One region of the Streptomyces blastmyceticus genome, then DNA from elsewhere that is predicted to be linked to it. Evidence: riboswitches for the same ligand, from Rfam matches in the RefSeq annotation. Region 1 holds a riboswitch; the other holds the start of a gene.
The links. Region 1 has a riboswitch for S-adenosylmethionine ahead of thrC (threonine synthase). Riboswitches for the same ligand answer to the same signal wherever they lie in the genome.
Positions count from the first base shown of each region.

Region 2: it holds a riboswitch for S-adenosylmethionine, as region 1 does, so the genes downstream of both, ABD269_RS04020 (aminotransferase class V-fold PLP-dependent enzyme) here and thrC (threonine synthase) in region 1, are expected to answer to the same signal.

Region 1 is NZ_BAAABW010000002.1:177,825-182,668, forward strand. Features, by position in the region: gene ABD269_RS02900 (cold-shock protein) at 1-140, opposite strand, end outside; gene ABD269_RS02905 (MoaD/ThiS family protein) at 578-853, opposite strand; gene thrC (threonine synthase) at 920-2,194, opposite strand; SAM riboswitch class I at 2,212-2,353, opposite strand; gene ABD269_RS02915 (glucosyl-3-phosphoglycerate synthase) at 2,518-3,468, shown strand; gene ABD269_RS02920 (alpha,alpha-trehalose-phosphate synthase (UDP-forming)) at 3,648-4,844, shown strand, end outside.
Region 2 is NZ_BAAABW010000003.1:36,058-40,901, reverse strand. Features, by position in the region: gene ABD269_RS04030 (rhomboid family intramembrane serine protease) at 71-832, shown strand; gene ABD269_RS04025 (Lrp/AsnC family transcriptional regulator) at 843-1,124, shown strand; gene ABD269_RS04020 (aminotransferase class V-fold PLP-dependent enzyme) at 1,153-2,511, opposite strand; SAM riboswitch class IV at 2,704-2,820, opposite strand; gene trpD (anthranilate phosphoribosyltransferase) at 2,951-4,015, opposite strand; gene qcrB (cytochrome bc1 complex cytochrome b subunit) at 4,181-4,844, opposite strand, start outside.

The sequences.
Region 1 (4,844 bases):
ACTCGCTGACCCTCCTCGAGGGTGCGGTAGCCGTCCATCTGGATCGCGCTGTAGTGGACGAATACATCCGCACCACCGTCGACCGCGATGAAGCCGTACCCCTTCTCCGCGTTGAACCACTTGACGGTGCCCTGAGCCATGCCTAACTCCCCTATTACTGGCCCTTGCGCAGGACCGCACTTCGCGGACCCGGGTCAGACCTCACCCCCGGAACACTCCCCCGCCAGCGGCAGGGGGAACCCCGGTGGTGTGCGCCGGAACGCGTCGACCGCGGCTGAATGTATCTGCACGGATGCCGTCTGCAACAGGTCACTCGGACGAGAATTCCTGGCGCGGCCGATTGCCGAAATGCGGCGAACTCCGGGGGATCCAGGGCAAGTCGGGCCGGGCATAGCACAAGCAACCCGACAATTCGCGCACACAGTTCGCGCACAACTTGACGGGTTCTCATATGCGTTCGGCACTGACGCCGGAGGGGGATCGCCCCAACTGTATCGCGCTCAACAGACGGAATCGCCCCGTCCACTTCATGGCCGGGGCGATTCCAAGGGTCTTTCGCAGGAAGCTTTCGTAAAGCTCAGCCCCCGGCGACGGCGGGGATGATCGACACCCCGGCGCCGTCGGGCGTGGGCGTCTGGAGCCCCTGCTCGAACCGCACATCGTCGTCATTGACGTACACGTTCACGAACCGCCGCAGCTTCCCCGCGTCGTCGAGTACGCGGGCGGCGATGCCGGGGTGGTTCTTCTCCAGATCGCCGATCACCTCGGCGAGAGTCGCCCCCTCGGCGGAGACTTCGGCGACACCGCCGGTGTAGGTGCGAAGGATGGTGGGAATGCGAACGCTGATGCTCATGGGTTTACACCTTCGGTGAGTAGGAAAGTGATCGTGGGCGCACACCGGCCCGCAGCCGTCAGCCGGCTACAGCCCCGCGGCGCGGAACGCCTCCAGCGACGGCCGGATGACCGCCGACGGCCCCGCCGTCACGGCGTCGAGCGTCTTCAGCCCGTCCCCCGTGTTGAGCACCACCGTCGTCAGCGAAGGATCGAGCACTCCCTGCTCGAGAAGCTTGCGGGTGACGCCCACCGTCACCCCGCCCGCGGTCTCCGCGAAGATCCCCTCCGTCCGGGCCAGCAGCCGGATCGCGTCGACGATCTCCGCGTCGTCCACGTCCTCCACGGCGCCGCCCGTCCGCCGGGCGATGTCGAGCACGTACGGCCCGTCCGCGGGGTTGCCGATCGCGAGGGACTTCGCGATCGTGTCCGGCTTCACCGGCCGTACGACGTCGTGGCCGTCCTTGAACGCGCGGGAGACCGGGGAGCACCCCTCCGCCTGCGCGCCGAAGATCCTGTACGGCCGGTCCTCGACCAGGCCCAGCGCGATCAGCTCCTTCAGCCCCTTGTCGATCTTCGTGAGCTGGGAGCCGGAGGCGATGGGGATCACGAGCTGGTCCGGCAGGCGCCAGCCCAACTGCTCGCAGATCTCGTACGCGAGGGTCTTGGAGCCCTCGCCGTAGTACGGGCGCAGGTTGACGTTGACGAAGCCCCAGCCCTCGCCGAGCGGGTCGCCGATCAGCTCGGAGCAGAAGCGGTTCACGTCGTCGTAGGTGCCCTCGATGCCGACGAGGTCGCCGCCGTAGACCGCGGCCATGACGACCTTGCCCGCCTCCAGGTCGTGCGGGATGAAGACGCAGGACTTGAAGCCCGCGCGGGCGGCGGCGGCGCCGACCGCGCCGGCGAGGTTGCCGGTCGAGGAGCAGGAGAGCGTGGTGAACCCGAAGGCACGCGCGGCCTCGACCGCGATGGCGACGACGCGGTCCTTGAAGGAGTGCGTGGGGTTGCCGGAGTCGTCCTTGACGTACAGCCCGCCGGTGACGCCCAGTTCGCGGGCGAGGTTGTCGGCCTTGACGAGCTTGGTGAAGCCGGGGTTGAGGCCGGGCTTGTCCGCGACGTCGGCGGGGACGGGCAGCAGCGGGGCGTAGCGCCAGATGTTGTCCGGACCGGCCTCGATGCGGCGGCGCAGGGCCTCGGGGTCGCCGGTGGGGAGGTCGTACGCGACTTCGAGCGGGCCGAAACAGGCGGCGCAGGCGAAGATGGGACCGAGGTCGAACCGCTCCCCGCACTCCCGGCACGAGAGGGCGGCGGCGGGACCGAGAGCGACAGAAGTGGTTGAGCTTTCGACAGACTGCACAGCCATGGAGGCGAGGCCCTTTCTCCTCATCTTCCCCGTGGCGGACGTCGCCACGAGACGGAATTGGCACCTTCCCCGCCGGGAGCCTCGCTGCTGTGAGCAAGACCGGCTGGAGGGTTGCCGGGGCTTCAACGGGCCGTGTCCCTCTGCCCCTCTGGATGAGCGGTATGGCACTGGGCTCGGCCCAGGCGTTTGTGATCGCGGCGACCCCGACATACGTCGGCGTTCCGCGTTGTTCAGACTGTAACCGAAGGCACGGGCGCCCGAGACAGTCGTCCGTACCGCGAGATACGTCACAGGGCAACGTCACAGCAAGAGGAGTCGTTCACGTGCTGGAAGAGGTGGAGCGCTGGCTGGACCGGCGGTCCTGGTCCGTCGGAGACCGTCCGCTCGACCAGCTGCTCGCGGCCAAAAGGGACACCGGCACCACGGTCGGCGTGGTGCTGCCCGCGCTGAACGAGGAGGCGACCGTCGGCGACATCGTGACCACGATCCGGCGCGAGCTGATGACGGACGCGGTGCCGCTGGTGGACGAGCTGGTGGTCCTCGACTCCGGCTCCACGGACCGCACGGCCGAGGCCGCCGCCGCGGCGGGCGCGCGCGTGGTGCACCGCGACTCGGTGCTGCCGCGCCTGCCCGCGCTGCCCGGCAAGGGCGAGGTGCTCTGGCGGTCGCTGCTGGCGACGAGCGGGGACGTCGTCTGCTTCGTCGACGCCGACCTGCGCGACTTCTCCGCGGACTTCGTCACGGGCATCGTCGGCCCGCTGCTGACCGACCCCGGCGTGCAGTTCGTGAAGGCGATGTACGACCGCCCGCTGGGCGAGGTCGCCGGGCAGGGCGGCCGGGTGACCGAGCTGGTGGCCCGCCCGCTGCTCAACCTGCACTGGCCGCAGCTGGCGGGCTTCGTCCAGCCGCTTGGCGGCGAGTACGCGGCCCGCCGCTCGCTCCTGGAGCGCCTGCCGTTCCCCGTGGGCTACGGGGTGGAACTGGGCCTGCTGGTCGACGCCCTCCACACGGTGGGCCTGGACGCGCTGGCCCAGGTCGACGTGGGCGTACGCGTCCATCGCCACCAGGACGGACGGGCCCTCGGGCGCATGGCGGCGGCGATCTACCGCACGGCGCAGCTGCGCCTGGCGCGGGGACATCTGGTGCGGCCCGTCCTCACCCAGTTCGAACGCACGGAATCGGGCTTCGCGCCGCGGACGTACGCGGTCGACACGGAGGAACGCCCTCCGATGGCGGAGATCCCGGAATACGTCGCGCGCCGCCGCGCGGCGTAGCTCTCTGGGTGCGGCTCGGTTGCCGCCTGCGGCGGGAGCTCCCCCAGCTACCGCTGGGAGGTGCCCCCAGCGGGCGCGTCCTCAATCGCCGGACGGGCTGGATTTCGCGGACCGTAGCAACGGACCCCCGCCCCGGGGACAAACGTTTGAACAGCCGCCCGCCCGGCAAGGCTGGGCACATGCAACCGCACATGCACGCCGCGCGGATCCTCGTCGCCTCCAACCGCGGACCCGTCTCGTACAAGCAGGACGCGGACGGCCGGCTGACCGCCGGGCGGGGCGGTGGCGGGCTCGTCTCGGGGCTGAGCGCCATGGACCGCGACGCGGGTGCCGTATGGGTGTGCACGGCCATGAGCGAGGGCGACCGCGAGGCGGCGCGGCGCGCGGGCCGCAGACTCGACGCCGAGGACACCGGCGGCCACCGGGTACGCATGCTGGACATCGACCCGGACACCTTCGCCGCCGCCTACAACGGCATCGCCAATTCCGTGCTGTGGTTCGTCCATCACCTGCTCTACGAGACGCCCCTGGCCCCCGTCTTCGACGCGGACTTCCGGCGGCAGTGGGCGGCGTACGAGGCGTACAACACGGCCTTCGCCGACGCCCTCGCCGAGGAGGCCGCGCAGGGCGCCGCCGTGCTCGTGCAGGACTACCACCTGACCCTGGTGCCCGCCCTGCTCCGGGAGCGGCGCCCGGACCTGCGGATCGGCCACTTCTCGCACACTCCCTGGGCCCCGCCGGACTACTACCGGCTGCTCCCGGACGACGTCGCGGAGCAGGTGCTGCGCGGCATCCTGGGCGGCGACCGCGCGGCCTTCCTGACCGAGCGCTGGGCGGAGGCGTTCGCCGACTGTTGCGCGCGGGTGCTGGGGGCGGAGATCGTCCGGGGGACGGGCGGGACGGCCGTGCTCTTCGAGGGCCGGACGACCCGGCTCGGCGTGCACGGGCTCGGCGTCGACGCGGACTTCCTGCGGGAGCGCGCGCACCGGCCCGACGTCGAGGAGCGGATGGCCGCGCTCCGGGAACAGATCGGCCCGGACCGCAAGGCGATCGTGCGCGTCGACCGCACCGAGCTGTCCAAGAACATCGTGCGCGGCCTGCACGCCTACCGCCGACTACTGGAGGACCACCCGGAGTGGCGGGGCGAGGTCGTCCACGTCGCCTTCGCGTACCCCTCGCGGCAGGACCTGCGGGTCTACCGCGACTACACGGCGGAGGTAGAGCGGGTCGCGCGGGAGATCAACTCCACGTTCGGCACGGTCGATTGGGAACCGGTCGCCCTGCACGTCAAGGACGACTTCGCCCGCTCCCTGGCCGCCTACCGCCTCGCCGACGTCGCCCTCGTCAACCCCATCCGCGACGGCATGAACCTGGTT
Region 2 (4,844 bases), on a different contig from region 1:
CACAGGCCGTCCGGCACCGGCCCGGCGAGGCACTCTGTGCGCTTTGCTGCCCGTACGCCATGATCTGGCCATGCTCGGAAAGGCAGCGCGCCGGAGCCCACCGTCCCACCGCCGGGCCGCACCCCTGGTCACCTACGCCCTCATCGGCATCTGCTGCGCCGTCTTCCTGCTCGGCCCCGCGTCGGGCCTGACCGGTCCCCCGGGCCCGCACGGCGCCGGCGACCTGCTGGTCGCGCAGACCGCCTACTTCGAGCGCTGGGGCGTGGTGCCCGAGGAGCTCTGGCACGGCTCGCCGGAGCGGCTGCTCACCCCGCTCACCGCTCTCTTCGTGCACGGCAACTGGCTGCATCTGCTGGGGAACATGCTCTTCCTCTATGTCTTCGGCGCCATGGCCGAGGAGCGGATGGGCCGGGCCTCCTTCGCCCTCTTCTACCTCGCCGCCGGGGTGCTGGCCCTGCTCGGCTACGCGGCGGCGCACGCCGACTCCCTCCAGATGCTGGTCGGGGCGTCCGGGGCGATCTCCGGGGTGCTCGGAGCCTTCCTCTGTCTCTTCCCCAGGGCCCGGGTCACCAGTCTCTTCCCGTTCCTCTTCTTCCTGCCGCTGCGCTTCCCCGCGTGGGCGGTGCTGCTCTTCTGGTTCGTCCTCCAGTGGCTGGCCGCCCGCACCGCGGGCGACCGGCCCGGGGTGGCCTACCTGGCCCATGTGCTGGGCTTCGCGCTGGGCTTCCTGTACGCGTGGGCCCGGTACAGGTGTGCGGCTAGAGTGAAGAGCACGGCCGCGTCCGGCGACGGGCCGCGACCTCCCGGGGACCCACCCCCCGGCCCCCGATAGGAGCCCAGCCGTGATCACCTCGATCGTGCTCATCAAGACCGACGTCGACCGGATCCCCGAGATCGCCGAGCAGATCGCCGCGCTGGAGGGGGTCAGCGAGGTCTATTCGGTGACCGGGGCGCAGGATCTGATCGCCATGGTGCGGGTGGCCCGGCACGACGACCTGGCCGACGTCATCCCGGGCCGCATCAGCAAGGTCCCCGGAGTCGCCGCCACGGAGACCCACATCGCCTTCCGCACGTATTCGCAGCACGACTTGGAGGCGGCGTTCGCGATCGGCCTGGAGGCGTAGCGATCCGGCGGAGCCGGGGAGCGCGCCGTTACACGGGCACGCAGCGGCCGTTCTCGGTCCGGTAGGTCCACCGCGCGCCGTCCCTGACCAACTCACGCACCGCCCGCACGAACCGCTCCACATGCTCGTCCGGCGTCCCCGCCCCGAAGCTGACCCGTACCGCGTTCAGCGAACCCCCGTCAGGGGCCCCGCACTCGCCCGAGGCGTCCCGGTCGCCGCCCAGCAGGGTCCGCACCAGGGGATGCGCGCAGAACAGCCCGTCGCGCACCCCGATGCCGTACTCCGCGGACAGCGCCGCCGCGAAGTGCGAGCTGTTCCAGCCGTCCACGACGAACGACAGCACGCCGACCCGCGGGGCGTCGTCGCCGAAGAGCGAGAGCACCCGCACCCCCGGCACCGCGGCGAGGCCCTCCCGGACCGTCGCGATCAGCTGCCGCTCCCGCTCGACGAGCCGGTCGAAGCCCGCCTCGCTCAGCGCCTTGCAGGCCGAGGCGATGGCGTAGGCGCCGATGACATTGGGCGAGCCAGCCTCGTGCCGGGCGGCGCTGTCGTGCCACTCGACGTCCACCCCGCCCCCGGCGCCCCGCGTCACCGCGCGGCTGGCTCCGCCGCCCGCGAGGTAGGGCTCCGCGTCCCGCAGCCAGTCGGGGCGCCCGGCGAGCACCCCGGCGCCGAACGGCGCGTACAGCTTGTGCCCGGAGAAGGCGATCCAGTCGGCGTCCAGGTCCGCGAGGTCCACCGGGTGGTGCGGCGCCAGTTGGGCCGCGTCGACGACGATCCGGGCGCCGTGCGCGTGGGCGGCGGCCGTCAACTCCCGTACGGGCCACAGCTCGCCGGTCACGTTGGAGGCGCCCGTCACACAGACCAGGGCGGGGCCGTAGGGCTCGCGGTCCGCGAGGGCGTGCTCCAGGATCTCGACCGCCTGGCGCGGCGAGCGGGGCGCGTCGAGGTAGGTGACCGCGACGTCCGCGCGCCGGTCCCACGGCAGCAGCGCCGCGTGGTGCTCGGACTCGAAGACGAACACCCGGGTGCCCTGCGGGAGTACGGCCGCGAGGAGGTTGAGCGAGTCGGTGGTCGAGCGGGTGAGGACGACCTGGTCGTCGGCGCGGCAGCCGAGGAACGCGGCGATCTCCGCCCGGCTGTTCTCGAAGAGGTCGGTCGACAGCTGCGAGAGGTAGCCCGCCCCGCGGTGCACGCTGCCGTAGTACGGGGCGTACGCCGCCACGTCGTCCCACACCCGGCGGAGCGCGGGCGCGCTGGCCGCGTAGTCGAGGGCCGCGTAGGTCACCTCTCCCCCGGTGACGAGCGGGACGCGGACGTCGTTGCCGAGGACGGGCAGGGGGGCGCGGTCGACGGTGGGCTCGGCGGCAACAGGGCATGCGGACATGGCGAATTCTCCCGGGTACAAGGCGGAAAGGCTGTGTACACGCACCCGCGAGAAAGACCTCTGCGGTGTGCGGAAAAGGCGACTCGGCGCACAGCTGTAGCCATGCGGAGCGCAGGGGAAACGGGCCCGAGGCCCTATCGCATTCGCTGAATCATGGAGGATCTCCCTCGACAACCAGGATCCCTGGCGAGGGATCCGCGCTTGCCGCAGACCTCTTTGCCTGCGACCTGGTCATCACCCGGGGCACCCCGCCACGGAAGGAGGGTTGCCGGACAGCGGGCCGGGGCCGTGTCGCTGTCACTCGTGACCTGGCGGAGAGTATGGCACAGCTGATCGTCGGGCGGAAAGGGCGTCCGCATCACGGACGCCGTCACGGGGGCCGCCCGGCGTCCCGCGTCGGTGTCCGGGTGCTCCCCGGACACCGATACGGGCCGTACGGCTACGCGTTGCTCGCGGCGACCCAGCGGTCCAGCGCCCGCTTCGCCGCGCCGGAGTCGACCGACTCGGCGGCGCGGGCGATGCCCGCCGCGATCTGCTCGGTCAGGGGCGCGTCCGTGGGGGCCAGCGCCACCAGCGCGGCGGCCGCGTTCAGCAGCACCGCGTCCCGCGCGGGCCCGGTCTCCCCGGCCAGCAGGCGGCGGGCGACGTCGGCGTTGTACGACGCGTCGGCACCCTTGAGCGCCTCGACCGGGACCAGCGGGATGCCCACGTCCCGCGGGTCGAAGGGCTGTTCCTCGACCCGGCCGTCGCGGACGAGCCAGACCCGCGAGGTCGCGGTGGTGGTCAGCTCGTCCAGCCCGTCGTCCCCGCGGAAGACCAGCGCCGAGGAGCCGCGCTCGGCGAGCACCCCGGCGAGGATCGGGGCCATCCGGGCGTCGGCGACACCGGTCGCCTGGGCGCGCACCCGCGCGGGGTTGGTCAGCGGGCCGAGCACGTTGAAGGTGGTGCGGATGCCCAGTTCGCGCCGCGCGGCCGCGACATAGCGCAGCGAGGGGTGGAACTTCACGGCGAAGCAGAAGGTGATGCCCGCCTCCTCGGCGACCTCCACCACCCGGCGCGGCGTCAGGTCCAGATTGACGCCCAGCTTCTCCAGGACGTCCGAGGCACCGCTGGAGGAGGACGCTGCGCGGTTGCCGTGCTTGACGACCTTGGCGCCGGTGCCGGCGACGACGATCGAGGCCATCGTGGAGATGTTGACGGTCTTGGCGCCGTCGCCGCCGGTGCCCACGATGTCGACGCTCGGTCCCGGCACCTCGATGAGGTTGGCGTGCGAGTACATCGCCCGGACGAGGCCGGAGATCTCGGCGACCGTCTCGCCCTTGGCCCGCAGCGCGACCGCGAATCCGGCGATCTGGGCGTCGGTGGCCTCACCGCGCATGATCCGGTCCATGGCCCAGGCGGTGTCGTCCGCGCCGAGGTCCGATCCGTTCAGCAGGGCGTTCAGCAGACCCGGCCAGGAGGGTGCCACCGCGCTGTCGCCGCCTGCCGGGGTCACAACGTTCATGGTCCACGCTCCTGGTGGTCGGTCGGAGAGCCGCGGCCGTCCGGGGCTCTGCCGGTCCAGCCTATCCAGGCCCACAGACGGCGAAGAGCCCCGTCCACGCGCTGGACGGGGCTCTTGCTGTGGCGATCAGCGATCACTGACCGGCCGGGGCCGGTCTGACCGGGATCAGTGGTGGCCGTGGCCGCTGGTGATCTCCTCGAACTCCTCCGCGGTGGCCTTGGGGATCTGCGTCCCCTCGCCGTAGAAGCCCTTGGAGAGCTTCACGCGGAGCTTCTGCGTGGCGCCGGCCTTGCGCTCGACACCGTTCTCGTCGACCTCGGGAACGAGCTCGAGCGGCTTGGGCTGCTCGTGCGCGGTGAGGGTGTGCAGCTGCTCCTGCGAGAGCGGCTCGTGGACCTCGACGAACTCACCGTGCGGCAGGCGCTTGATGATGCCCGACTCGCGGCCGTGCAGCACCTTGTCCCTGTCGCGGCGCTGGAGGCCCATGCACATCCGCCGGGTGGCCACGAAGGCCAGGACCGGCAGGACGAAGAAGCCGATGCGGACGAACCAGGTGATGGCGTTGATCGAGAGGTGGAAGTGGGTGGCCCACAGGTCGTTTCCACCACCGATGAGCATCACGAAGTACGCGGTGATCCAGGCGACACCGAACGCGGTGCGCGTCGGGGCGTTCCGCGGACGGTCCAGCAGGTGGTGCTCGCGCTTGTCACCGGTCACCCAGGACTCGACGAACGGGTAGACGGCGATGGCGCCCAGGACCACGGGGAAGACCATCATCGGGATGAACACGCCCAGGACGAGCGTGTGGCCCCAGAGGTTGATCTCCCAG